3 regions of the Paraburkholderia sp. IMGN_8 genome follow, and region 1 is predicted to be linked to each of the others. Evidence: predicted binding sites of a transcription regulator. Region 1 holds the regulator's gene; each other region holds the start of a gene.
The links. Region 1 encodes LexA, which represses DNA repair genes until DNA is damaged. Its sites were predicted from a motif close to ACTGTATNNNNATACAGT; they were not measured.
Positions count from the first base shown of each region.

Region 1 (4,365 bases):
TCAGCGGCACAGCGATCGCGGCGGTAATCACGGTGAGCTTGATCGCCGAGAGCGCATCCGGATCGGCGAGCGATTCCAGATAGAAGCCGATGCCTTTGTTCAACGCCTGATAGAACACAGCGACCAGCGGCACGACCAGAAACAGCGCGAGAAACAGCAACGCGATGCCGGTCAGAATCCAGCGCACGACAGGCGGCTCGGTCACCGGATCGGGACGGCGAGCCACGTTGAGCGGCGCGCGCGGCGCGGCGGCGATCGCTACGGCATCGGCAGTATCGCGGCTCATTGCACACCTCCGCCGCTCACTGGAACGTTCGCCGCGACGCTCGCGGCGGCAGGCGCCGGGCCCGCCCCGCCGCGGCCCGTGCGCCGCTGCAAATACCACTGCAATGTATTGATCAACAACAGCATCAGGAACGACACGACCAGCATCACGACCGCCAATGCAGTGGCGCCGGCGTAGTCGTATTGTTCGAGCTTGGTGATGATCAGCAGCGACGTGATTTCCGACTTCATCGGCACGTTACCGGCGATAAAGATCACCGAGCCGTATTCGCCGAGCGCCCGTGCGAACGCCAATGCGAAGCCGGTCAGCAACGCCGGAAACACCGCCGGCAGCACCACGCGCCGGAACGTCAGCCAACGCGACGCGCCGAGGCACGCGGCGGCTTCTTCCTGCTCGCGCTCGAACTCTTCGAGCACCGGTTGCACGGTCCGCACGACGAACGGCAAACCGATGAAGGTCAACGCGATCAGCACGCCGGCCGGCGTAAAAGCGACCTTGATGCCGAGCGGTTCGAGAAACTGCCCGATCCAGCCGTTGCCCGCGTACACCGCGGCAAGCGAAATACCGGCCACGGATGTCGGCAGCGCGAACGGCAGATCGACCACCGCGTCGACGAGCCGTTTGAACGGGAACGTGTAGCGCACCAGCACCCACGCCACCAGGAAGCCGAACACCGCGTTGATCAATGCGCCGCCAAGCGCCGAGAAAAACGTCAGCCGGTACGACGCGAGCACGCGCGGCGAACTCACCGCGCGCACGAACTGACTCCAGTCGAGCGTCGCCGTCTTGAGAAAAGTAGCCGCAAGCGGAATCAGCACCACGAGGCTCAAATAAGCCACCGTGATGCCGAGTGTCAGGCCAAAACCGGGCAAGGCGCTCGGTTTTCGGAAGGTCAACGTCGTCATGCTGGATACTCTTTCAGGGTTGATGCTTGCGGCTTTTTTTGTCTTCTGGCTTGCCAAAAAAGCGCGCCAGCCGGGCGCGCTTTTTTGGCGAGTGGTTACCGCGTCTGTCCGCCTATGCCGGTTCAGGCATCGACAGTCTTACTGCGGCTGGTAAATCGAATCGAACACGCCACCGTCTGCAAAGTGCGTCTTCTGCGCATTCGCCCAACCGCCGAACGAGTCATCCACCGTGTACAGCTTCAGCTTCGGAAACTTTGCGGTTAGCTCGGCCGGCACCTTGTTCGAACGCGGACGGTAGAAGTTCTTCGCGGCGATTTCCTGACCCCGCTCGCTATACAGGAAGTTCAGATACGCTTCGGCCAGCTTGCGCGTGCCGTGCTTGTCGACCACCTTGTCCACCACTGAAACCGGCGGCTCGGCCAGAATGCTTACCGACGGCACGACGATCTCAAACTTGTCCGGACCGAATTCCTTCAGCGACAGGAACGCTTCGTTTTCCCACGCGATCAGCACGTCGCCGATGCCGCGTTGCACGAAGCTGGTAGTCGCGCCGCGTGCGCCCGAATCCAGTACGCCGGCATTCTTATAGAGCTTGCCGACGAATTCCCTGGCCTTCTGGTCGTTGCCGCCCGGCTGATGTTCGGCGTATGCCCATGCAGCCAGATAGTTCCAGCGCGCGCCGCCTGAAGTCTTCGGATTCGGCGTAACGATCGACACGCCCGGCCTGGTCAGATCGTCCCAGTCCTTGATGTGCTTCGGGTTGCCCTTGCGCACGAGGAACACGATCGTCGACGTGTACGGCGACGCGTTATCCGGCAAACGCTTTTGCCAACCCTTGTCCAGCAAACCCTTATTGGCCAGCGCGTCGATGTCGTAGGCCAGCGCCAGCGTCACGACGTCCGCTTGCAGACCGTCGAGCACCGAACGCGCCTGAGCGCCCGAGCCGCCGTGCGACTGCTTGAAGGTGACCGACTCGCCCGTCTTCGCCTTCCACTCCTTGCCGAATGCCTGGTTGACGTCCTGGTACAGTTCGCGCGTCGGGTCGTACGACACGTTCAGCAGCGTCGTGTCGGCGGCGTGCGCCTGCGCCATCGCGCCGACAGCGGTTGCCGCGCCGAACGCGAGCACCGCGATGAGTTTTCTGGTCTTGCCTGCCAGCCCCGTGCCCCGATGGTTCATGCCAACTTTCTCCGCGTTGTAGTCCGCTGAAACAGCGTGTGGTGTTGTTTTGCGTCGCGGTCACGTGCACATGAGCGCCAACTCGGAGGCCAGTCTATCGAAGGGCTTTCATCATTAAAAATAATGTTTCTTCATTTTTTAATACGCAAAAGTGGTAATGACGGCTGGATAAGGCGTTGAGGCACGAAAACGGGTGTCGCAACGTCCTTTTGCGACGCTGGAACGCCACCCCAGCAGACGAACTTAAAGTAAAGCTTGAATTGCGCCGAATACTGTATAAAAATACAGTCACCTGTTCATACATACAGTGGCGCCATGACCAAACTCACCGCACGACAGCAGCAGGTTTTCGATCTGATTCGCCGGGCCATCGAACGCACCGGCTTCCCTCCCACCCGCGCGGAAATCGCCGCCGAGCTGGGCTTCAGTTCGGCCAACTCGGCCGAAGAACACCTGCGGGCTCTCGCCCGCAAGGGTGTGATCGAACTCGCGGCGGGTGCGTCGCGCGGCATTCGTCTGCTGGCGGGCCCCGAAGATTCACCGCATCAGTTCACGCTGCCGCACGCCAGCATCATGCAACTGTCGCTGCCGCTGATCGGCCGGGTCGCGGCCGGCAGCCCGATCCTCGCGCAGGAACATATCTCGCAGCACTATGCGTGCGACCCGGCGCTGTTCTCGAGCAAGCCGGACTACCTGCTGAAAGTTCGCGGCCTGTCGATGCGCGACGCCGGCATCTTCGACGGCGACCTGCTGGCGGTGCAAAAGAAAAGCGAAGCGAAAGACGGCCAGATCATCATCGCGCGCCTGGGCGACGACGTGACGGTCAAGCGCTTGAAGCGCCGGCCGAACGGCATCGAGCTGATCGCCGAGAACCCCGACTACGAAAACATCTTCGTTCAGACCGGCAGTGCGGATTTCGCGCTGGAAGGCATCGCTGTTGGGCTGATCCGCCCCGGCGAATTCTGAGCGCCTGCTTCTACCAACGCTTGCCCGACGCCGACGCGTCGCTGCCTCTACGTTGAATCGCCTGGAGAGACTCATGGAACGCCTTGCCCACCTGCTGCCTTTTCGCCAGTTCGGTCGTTTGCGCCATCTGCGCAAGCTGGTGCCCTGTTCGCTGATCGAGGCGTCCACGGCCAGTTCTCCATCGCTATTCGACGAACCCGCATCGCATGAGTCGAGCTTGCCGTCGTCGTTGCCGGCTTTCGCTCGCGTGTCGTTGAATTCGGGGCTGAATGCGGCCGAGCCGGCGCGACGCGCGCCGGTGCGGGTCTATCACGGGCCATCGCGGCTGATCATGGTCGGCACGGTAGACGCCGTGTGCCGAATGATCGATCGCTGCATCGCTGAAGAAGCCAATATGCACGGCGCGGTGTTCGAGTAATGCAGTGTGGGGCACGAGCGTTGTTGCCCTGCGGTTGGCCCGCGGTTGCTCGTCAGTTGCCCCGCTCGCTCCTCTTCAGATATTGCATCGCGCGGGATCGTTTTCGTGTGGCCGCGGTCCACGTTAGACCACCCTTGAAAGAGAGCCCCACTCGATGGCAGTTTCGACACGCACCAAACGCAGCGCCGCACGGCCGCTGATCGTTGTTCTGATTGTGATTGCGGCGGTGGCCGTGCTGGGATACGGCTATGCGTCGCCGTATATCGCGCTGAACAATCTAAAACGCGCGGCGGACGCGCGCGATGCGGAAACCGTCAATCAGTATGTCGACTTTCCGGCGCTGCGCGAGAGCCTGAAACAGCAGGTCACCGGTTTGCTGACACGCCGGCTCGACGCACATGGCACCGGCAACCCATTCGCCGCGATCGGCGCGATGATCGGCGTTGCGCTGATCGGTCCGCTGGTGGACGCGTATGCGACATCGGACGGCGTTGCTGCATTGCTGAACGGCATGCCGCCGCGTGGCGAACCAGGCGAACGGCCGCCTGCACTGCCTGCCGCGGAAAACGCCCCTGGCGGAGCCGCGCCTGCACGCTCTGCCGAGAGCAATA
Region 1 is NZ_CP150900.1:2,724,647-2,729,011, forward strand. It holds gene cysW (sulfate ABC transporter permease subunit CysW) at 1-286, opposite strand, end outside; gene cysT (sulfate ABC transporter permease subunit CysT) at 283-1,191, opposite strand; gene WN982_RS12560 (sulfate ABC transporter substrate-binding protein) at 1,330-2,370, opposite strand; gene lexA (transcriptional repressor LexA) at 2,686-3,336, shown strand; gene WN982_RS12570 (hypothetical protein) at 3,410-3,754, shown strand; gene WN982_RS12575 (DUF2939 domain-containing protein) at 3,909-4,365, shown strand, end outside.

Region 2 (4,365 bases), 1.6 Mb from region 1:
GATGACCGCGGCGCCACACGGGATGGTCACCGGGCGCGCAGGGTCGCTGTCAGCTAACTGTTTGTCTGTCGAAACCCACAGCTTATTGCCTGAGCGCGGCAATGTCGATGGAGCAGGCACGATTTTGGTGCGCACGCGGACTCCGGATTCTCGGGGTGCCGCGCTCCCCACGCATCAAGCTTCGTGCACCGCGATCCGCGTATCGCCGAGCAGCACCACCTGACCCGCGCGAATTTTGCAGGTTTTACGCGTTTCGACCCGGCCGTCGACGGTCACCGCGCCATCCGCGACCATCATTTTTGCCGAGCCGCCGCTGTCCGCAAGGCCCGTTATCTTCAGGAGACTGTGCAGTTCGACGTAGTCGCCGGTCAGTGTGAAATCGAGGTTGGGCATGGCGTTTGCGCCTTCAGGCAAAGGGTTCGCATCATAAGCCAGAAGCTTGCCCTGGATCGAAGTCCATGCGCACATCCAGTCGCGCGCAGGCAATTGCAAGCAGATGTTATGCACCTGTCAGAAAATGAAACGTTCCGTAACACTGGGTGTTTTTCACGAACTTCACTCTGAAAGGGCAGGTCTGTAGAAAAACCTGCTGGATTTTTCCCGCATTTTTCCAGTGGCCAGCAGACCGGGCGAGGCATGCATCGACGCGTCACGCCAGACACGACGCCCGTGTCCTGACAACCTTAGAGAGGAATAATCATGACCCAGATTCGTACGCTCCTGATCGGTACCGCCCTCACTGCCTTTGCCGCGACCGCCGCTGTCGCGCAAACCGCCGCGCAACCGGCCGCCGGCATGTCCGGCCAGGCACAGGTCCAGACCCAAGGCGCCGATCTCGCGCCCGCAGCGCCTGCCGCGCAGGGCGTGCAGCCGGCAACGCCGGCGCCCACCCGTGTGACGGCGCCGGGTTCGACCGATCCGCTGGTTCAGAAGCGCGACGCCGATGCGCAGGCTAATGCCGAATACCGGGCGCAGAAGAAGTCGTCGAAGGCCGAGCTGAAGGAACAGCAAAAGGCTGCCAGGTCGCAATACAACCAACAGGTGCGTAATGCCAAGATCAACCAGAAGGCGGACAAGCAGGCCGCCAACAACGAAATGAAGATGAACATGCAAGGCCAGGCAGCCGATCAGGATAACGGCGCAGATGTGAAGCACTAACGAAGCGCCAGGCACGCTGTGCTGAGGCTCTGACGGTCTGGCGCCGCGCCTCAAGAAGACGCTTGCGCCGCAGAAGCGATAGGCATCAGTCGAAGGGGGCGAGCGTCTTGTACCCTCGCTGCAAAAAATGGTCCGGTGCGCGCCCGCGCCCGGGCCATTTTTTTGCGCCGTCCCTTGCGTTCTAGCGCGGCGCCGCGGCCGAGGAGTAGCCGCAAAAAAAGGGTCGCTTGCCGGCCTGGGTTGTATGGATATACAGTATGCGTCGCCTGTTCTTTAACTGGTTTCACGCCACCACACCTGCGCCCAATCCACTGTGCCCACCGTCGCCGAATCCCCGCCGCCGTTCGATGCCGCCGCCTGGCTGGCCAAGCTCAACGACGCGCAACGCGAAGCAGTCGAGTACGGCGCCGGCACGCCCAACGAGCCGCCGGGCGCGTTGCTGGTGATAGCGGGCGCGGGCTCGGGCAAGACCAATACGCTGGCGCACCGGGTCGCCAATCTGGTGGTCAAGGGCGCCGATCCGCGCCGCATCCTCCTGCTGACGTTCTCACGCCGCGCCGCGCTCGAAATGACCCGCCGCGTTACGCGCATCGCCGGTGCGGCGCTTGGCACGCGCGCCGCGCTGGCGCAGGGGCTGACGTGGTCCGGCACCTTTCACAGCGTCGGCGCGCGGCTGTTGCGCGAGTACGCGGATCTGATCGGCCTCGCGCCGGCCTTCACGATCAACGACCGCGAGGATTCAGCCGACCTGATGAATCTCGTGCGCCACGAACTCGGCTTGTCGGCGAAAGAGCGGCGCTTCCCGGCGAAGGGCACGTGCTTCGCGATCTACTCGCGCGTCGTGAACACCGGCGCGTCGCTCAGCGACGTGCTCAACCACGCGTTTGCCTGGTGCCGGGAGTGGGAAGCCGATCTGCGCATGCTGTTCGCCGCCTACGTCGATGCCAAGCAGAAGCAGAGCGTGCTCGACTACGACGATTTGCTGCTCTACTGGTCGCATATGGCCGCCGAGCCGTCGATCGCGGCGGATCTGTCGGCGCGCTTCGATCACGTGCTGGTCGACGAGTATCAGGACACCAACCGCTTGCAGGCGTCGATCCTGCTCGCCTTGAAGCCCGATGGCCGCGGGCTGACGGTGGTCGGCGACGACGCCCAGTCGATCTATTCGTTTCGCGGCGCGACGGTACGCAACATTCTCGATTTCCCCGCGCACTTCAATCCGCCCGCCAAACAGGTCACGCTCGAGCGCAATTACCGTTCGACCGGGCCGATTCTGGCGGCGTCGAACGCGGTGATCGAACTCGCCAGCGAGCGCTACACGAAGAATCTTTGGACCGACAAGGCCTCGGCTCAGCGCCCGCGTCTGGTGACGGTCGCCGACGAAGCGGATCAGGCCCGCTACATCGTCGAACAGGTGCTCGAAGCGCGCGAGCAGGGCATGAAGCTCAAGACGCAGGCGGTGCTGTTTCGTGCCGCGCATCACAGCGCCGCGCTCGAAATCGAACTGACCCGGCGTAATATTCCGTTCGTGAAATTCGGCGGCCTGAAGTTTCTCGATTCGGTGCACGTCAAGGATGTGCTGGCGGTGCTGCGCTGGGCGGAGAATCCGCGCGACCGCGTCGCTGGTTTTCGCGTCGTGCAATTGCTGCCGGGCGTCGGGCCGGCCACTGCGGCGAAGGTGCTCGACGAGGTTGTCGCGCGCGCCGGCGCCGGCAATCCGGTGGATACCGCCGGCGGTGCGCTGGCTGCGTTCGCGCCGCCCGCTCGCGCGCAGGAAGACTGGCATTCGTTCGTGAAGCTCATGTCGAGCGTGTACGGTCGGCAGACACCCTGGCCGGCCGAGTTCGACATGGTGCGGCGCTGGTACGAGCCGCATCTCGAGCGCAACCACGAGGACGCGGCGATCCGTCACGCGGACGTGTTGCAGATGGAAAGCATCGCGGGCACGTACCCGTCGCGCGAACGCTTTCTGACCGAATTGACGCTCGATCCGCCCGATGCCACCAGCGACGAATCCGGCGTGCCGCTGATCGACGAGGACTACCTGATCCTGTCGACAATCCATTCGGCGAAGGGGCAGGAGTGGCGCAACGTGTTCGTGCTGAACGGCGTCGACGGTTGCATTCCGTCCGATCTCGGCACCGGCAGCGAAGAGGAAATCGACGAGGAGCGTCGCCTGTTATACGTGGCGATGACGCGCGCGAAGGAAGACCTGCATATCGTCGTGCCGCAGCGTTTTTACGTGCACAACCAGACGCATATGGGTGACCGTCATGTGTGGGCATCGCGTACACGCTTTATTCCGGCGCATTTGATGCCGCTGTTCGACGCCTACGCATGGCCGCGTGTGCCGGTGCCGAGCGCGCCGACAGCGGCGGGGCTGGCCGCGGCTGCGCAGGCGAAGATCGAGATTGGGGCGAAACTCAGGAAGATGTGGGACTGACGCGGTTCGGCGGCGTTCGAAGCCGCACGTTGTGCGGCCTCCCGGCTGCTAAAGCCACTCCGGCCACCCTGGCGGCCGTTAGCGCGACTGCCTTTGCTGCTGCTGTTGCGGCGCCGGATGCGGCGGCACGAAGAAATTGCGCAGCCATGCGGCGAGGCGCGAGAACACGTCGTACGGCTCTTCGACGAAGATTTCCGGCTTCAGCAAACGCAGATACTCCATGATCTGCTGCGCTTCCTGCTTCTGGAACGAGCCGTGTGAAATGCCCAGGCGCAGCAGCCCGCGCAGTTCGCCGAGCTTTTCGCGCGCAGTGCTGCCCACGCTCGTTTCGCACGCCACCTTGGCTTCGTACACGCGCTGCCGCAGCGATTCCACCAGCCGCCAGGCCGGCGTCTGCATGATTTCCTCGAGCGCCTGAATGTCCTGCGCGGCGCTCTTGATCTGCGCCGCCAGCGGATCGATCAGCACGGCGTCGCCTTCCGCTTCCTTGACGATCGCGGCCGCCCAGTCGCGGCACTGCTTTGCCAGCTCTTCCGGCGTCCATTCCGAACGTGCCGCAAAGCCGAAGCCGAACTCGCCCGCCTGCCGCATCAGGATCGCGACGACGTCCGGGAATTCCTTGTCGAGCGTGCGTTTTGCCCACGCGTACTGTCCACCCTGCAACATCCGCTGCACCGCGTGTTCGGTCAGCGGCACCATATTGTCGAGCAGCTTGGCGCGCAAAAAGTCCTCAAACGACGGCGTCGCGAACTGCGGATCGAGCT
Region 2 is NZ_CP150900.1:1,077,401-1,081,765, forward strand. It holds gene WN982_RS05190 (RNA-binding S4 domain-containing protein) at 175-393, opposite strand; gene WN982_RS05195 (hypothetical protein) at 700-1,158, shown strand; gene WN982_RS05200 (ATP-dependent helicase) at 1,472-3,601, shown strand; gene WN982_RS05205 (DUF4088 family protein) at 3,680-4,365, opposite strand, start outside.
Region 2: WN982_RS05200 (ATP-dependent helicase) is a predicted target of LexA. The motif match lies at 1,398-1,415, and genes of this name have one in related genera.

Region 3 (4,365 bases), 510 kb from region 1:
CCCATGAACCTTTACTGTAGCTTTGCATTGGACTTTGAACCGGTCTGTGTAGGATAGGTGGGAGGCTGTGAAGCGTGGACGCCAGTCTGCGTGGAGCCGTCCTTGAAATACCACCCTGGTTTGTTTGAGGTTCTAACCTTGGCCCGTGATCCGGGTCGGGGACAGTGCATGGTAGGCAGTTTGACTGGGGCGGTCTCCTCCCAAAGTGTAACGGAGGAGTACGAAGGTACGCTAGGTACGGTCGGAAATCGTGCTGATAGTGCAATGGCATAAGCGTGCTTAACTGCGAGACCGACAAGTCGAGCAGGTGCGAAAGCAGGTCATAGTGATCCGGTGGTTCTGTATGGAAGGGCCATCGCTCAACGGATAAAAGGTACTCTGGGGATAACAGGCTGATACCGCCCAAGAGTTCATATCGACGGCGGTGTTTGGCACCTCGATGTCGGCTCATCTCATCCTGGGGCTGTAGCCGGTCCCAAGGGTATGGCTGTTCGCCATTTAAAGAGGTACGTGAGCTGGGTTTAAAACGTCGTGAGACAGTTTGGTCCCTATCTGCCGTGGGCGCTGGATATTTGAAGGGGGCTGCTCCTAGTACGAGAGGACCGGAGTGGACGAACCTCTGGTGTACCGGTTGTCACGCCAGTGGCATCGCCGGGTAGCTATGTTCGGAAGAGATAACCGCTGAAAGCATCTAAGCGGGAAACTCGCCTTAAGATGAGATATCCCCGGGGCTTCGAGCCCCTTGAAGGGTCGTTCAAGACCAGGACGTTGATAGGTCAGGTGTGGAAGCGCAGTAATGCGTTAAGCTAACTGATACTAATTGCCCGTAAGGCTTGATCCTATAACAGGTGTGTGCCGGCAGCCGTTAGTGCTTTGGCACTTATGGATGCCCCACCCTGCGCCACGCGCAGGGTCTCCAGAACACCCAGGTTGAGATCAGTGTTGTGCCAGAAACAGCACAGCCCAACGCATTACCGAGAGGCATCCTCTCAGCTACTTCTTCCAGATTGGCTGTATTGCCCCAGGGCAGTACGGCAACAAGTCATGCCTGATGACCATAGCGAGTCGGTCCCACCCCTTCCCATCCCGAACAGGACCGTGAAACGACTCCACGCCGATGATAGTGCGGATTCCCGTGTGAAAGTAGGTAATCGTCAGGCTCCCCTGCAGCACCAGAAACCCCACCCCGAAACGGTGGGGTTTCTGCGTTTACGGCCCGAAAACCGCAACGCAAAAAAGCCCTCCATTGCCGCGTGCATACACCGCGGTATAGCATCCCCGAGCCCCTCCACAGCAGCCAAATCTGGCTTTCCCCATGCGTAGCCGCGGCCCCAAAAACAGCAATCGCTGCGCCGCATAAAACCTGCAAACGACAAGCAGCGTGAGCTTCATCGCCAACCCTAAATGTCCCTCTGTACGCACCGCGCAGCGTCGTTCTGTCTTAACATCCTTCTCAAAATACTGTATAAATATACAGTGAAAACTTGCCGCTTGATGCTTGCCCGATGCCGGGTGGAGCGGAGCATTACTCATTGAAAGAGCGTGTCTATGGCAGCAGCAATTCAGTTTGCGGCGACCGCGCTGTCGCCGCAATTGCGGCGTCAGGTGTGGCAGGGGAATGAGCTTGCCGAGGCGGACTCGCGAGTAATTTCCAGCGGCTACGCCGCGCTGGATCAACTGCTGCCGGGACAAGGCTGGTCGGCCGGCGGCCTGACGGAGCTACTGATCGAACATGGCGGAGTGGGCGAGGTGCGCCTGCTCGCTCACACGCTTCGGCATCTTACGACGCAAGCCGAACGGCACGTCATACTCGTAGCACCGCCTTATCAGCCATGTGCCGCGGCACTGAGGGCTTGGGGTGTCGATGTCGGGCGAGTCTTATGGGTGCGCTCGGGTGAAGACCAGTCTCTATGGGCCGCGGCTCAAGCATTGAAACAGGATGGCATCGGCGCGGTACTGGTGTGGCTACCGAATGCGCGCGCCGATAAGGTTCGGCGTCTGCAAGTGGCAGCTCAGGAGTCAGCATCGCTGGCATTTTTGATCCGCCCTGTTGAAGCCGCTACGCAATCTTCGCCGGCGCCATTGCGGATGATCTGCGAGCCACTTTTGCCGGCCAATGCGCAGACGATCAACCGTCGTCAATGGTTGCAAGAGATCGGCATCTCGATCGATATCTTCAAGCGTCGCGGCCCGCCGCTAGCAGCGCCTCTGCGTCTCATTTTGCCGTTACAAGACGTCGTGTTGCCGGAGAACCGGGGCGGTAGCAATCAAGGACGAGAGATCAATCATGTTGTGGATCGCAGTCACATTGCCACTCTTGTCGCTGGAAGCAGTGAAGCCTCTCATGCCGCTTCCGGATGGTTTGCCCGCCAGGTCGAATCGGCCTGAGCCGGGCGACGACGCAAGCCAACTTCCCGTCGGCGACGATGTCGGCGGTGGGCAGTGCTATGCGCTGGCCGATCACGCACACATTCTGTTGCCCGATTTCGACGCATTGCGTGCCGGCGTGCATGCCGGTCATTCGCGCTCGTATGCATTGGCGTTGGCACCAGGTCTCAAAATGCTTGCCGCAGATACCACCCGTGAAACTCAGGCATTCGAAGCGATGGCGCTTGCATTGCTGATGTACACACCGAAAGTGTCGCTCGCCCACGCACACACGTTGCTGCTGGAAGTGGGCTCCGGTTTGAGATTATTCGGCGGTTTGCGAGTGTTGTTGTCGAGAGTATCCGCCACGGCGGCTGAATTCGGCTATACGACGCGCATCGCTTGTGCGCCGACCGCGTGGGGCGCGTGGCTGCTGGCGCAAGCGCGCGCCAATCGGCAGGGACATCGTTGGCATGTAGTGAAGGAGACTTCGCTTGCGCGCGTCCTCGACCGTTTATCCATGTCGTTGCTGCCGGTTGCGCAGGCGCATCGCGATGCGTTCTCGCAGATCGGTTGCGTTACGTTGGCCGATTTGCATCAGTTGCCACGGGCGGGCGTCGTGCGGCGTTTCGGCAGCGGCATTCTGGATCTGCTGGCGCAAGCGTATGGCACGCGCCCGGATCCACGCGAATCGTTTCGTGCGCCGGCGTCGTTTCATGCGCAACTGGAGTTGCCGTCGCGGGTCGATAATGCCGACGCACTGTTGTTTGCCGCGCGTAGGCTGATCGTGCAACTGGCCGGATGGCTGAGCGCGCATCATGCGGCGCTCAGTGGCTACACGCTATTGCTCGAGCATGAATTGGCGTCTCGTCATGCGCCGAAGACGTCGAGTCTGAAGGTCGCGTGGGCCGTACCGTCGCGCGATGCCGAACATCTGATCTGGCTGTTGCGCGAAAAGTTGAATCAGACCGTACTGGCGGCGCCGGTGATCGAGTTGAAGCTGATCGCTGATCAGATTGGCGAGTATGCGGGGCAATCGGACACCTTGTTTCCGATGCCTGAAACAGACGGCGATTCGATCGCGCGTCTGCTCGAACGCTTGAGCGCACGATTGGGGCCGGAGAACGTGCTGCAGATGTCGGTGCAGGATGATCATCGGCCCGAGCAGGCAATGCGTGTCGAGCCGTACCAGACACAAGCGTTTTCACGCAAGAAGCGTTCGCCCGCCAAAGCCAGGGTGAAGATCAAAGCGGATAAAACCTGGCTGACGGATGAGTTGCAACATGCGGCATCTGAAGAAGATCACGCAGATGGCGATGCGGCAACACGATCGCCGCACATCGCGCGATGGCTAGATGAAATGGCGGGCGATAGAGGCAGCCGCACGTTCGCGACGCAACCGGGCGATGCGCAGGCCTCGCTCGATCTGCCCGACAGCGCGTTGCCGTCGCAACCTCGCCCTGTCTGGATGCTCGACAAGCCACTGCGTTTGATGATGCGCGACCAGCGGCCGATTTATCGTCGGCCGCTGAAAATGCTCACGCGTACCGAGCGGATTGAAGCAGGGTGGTGGGACGGCAACCGCGTCGAGCGGGATTACTACGTCGCGGCCGACGATCGCGGTCATATGTTCTGGGTGTACCGCGAACGTATTAGCGGCGAGTGGTATTTGCAGGGTTTGTTCGGCTGAGCATCATCATGGCAATTTCCCGCTTTCCATCCTCATCGGAGCAGGCGCTTGCGGCCCACCTGCCGGCGTATGCGGAATTGCATTGCCTGACCAATTTCTCCTTTCTGCGTGGCGCTTCGCACCCGCACGAACTGGTCGAACAGGCGATGTCGTGCGGCTACCGCGCGCTCGCGATCACCGACGAATGCTCGCTGGCGGGTCTCGTACGCGCACACACGGCGGTGAGAGAAATCAAACAGGAGCGGGATCGTCAGCAGAAAGAGCACGAAGACAAAGCAAAAGCCGCACAAGCAGGAACGTCTTCAGAT
Region 3 is NZ_CP150900.1:3,237,835-3,242,199, reverse strand. It holds rRNA gene WN982_RS14840 (23S ribosomal RNA) at 1-841, shown strand, start outside; rRNA gene rrf (5S ribosomal RNA) at 1,048-1,160, shown strand; gene imuA (translesion DNA synthesis-associated protein ImuA) at 1,549-2,388, shown strand; gene WN982_RS14825 (DNA polymerase Y family protein) at 2,288-4,057, shown strand; gene WN982_RS14820 (error-prone DNA polymerase) at 4,066-4,365, shown strand, end outside.
Region 3: imuA (translesion DNA synthesis-associated protein ImuA) is a predicted target of LexA. The motif match lies at 1,461-1,478, and genes of this name have one in related genera.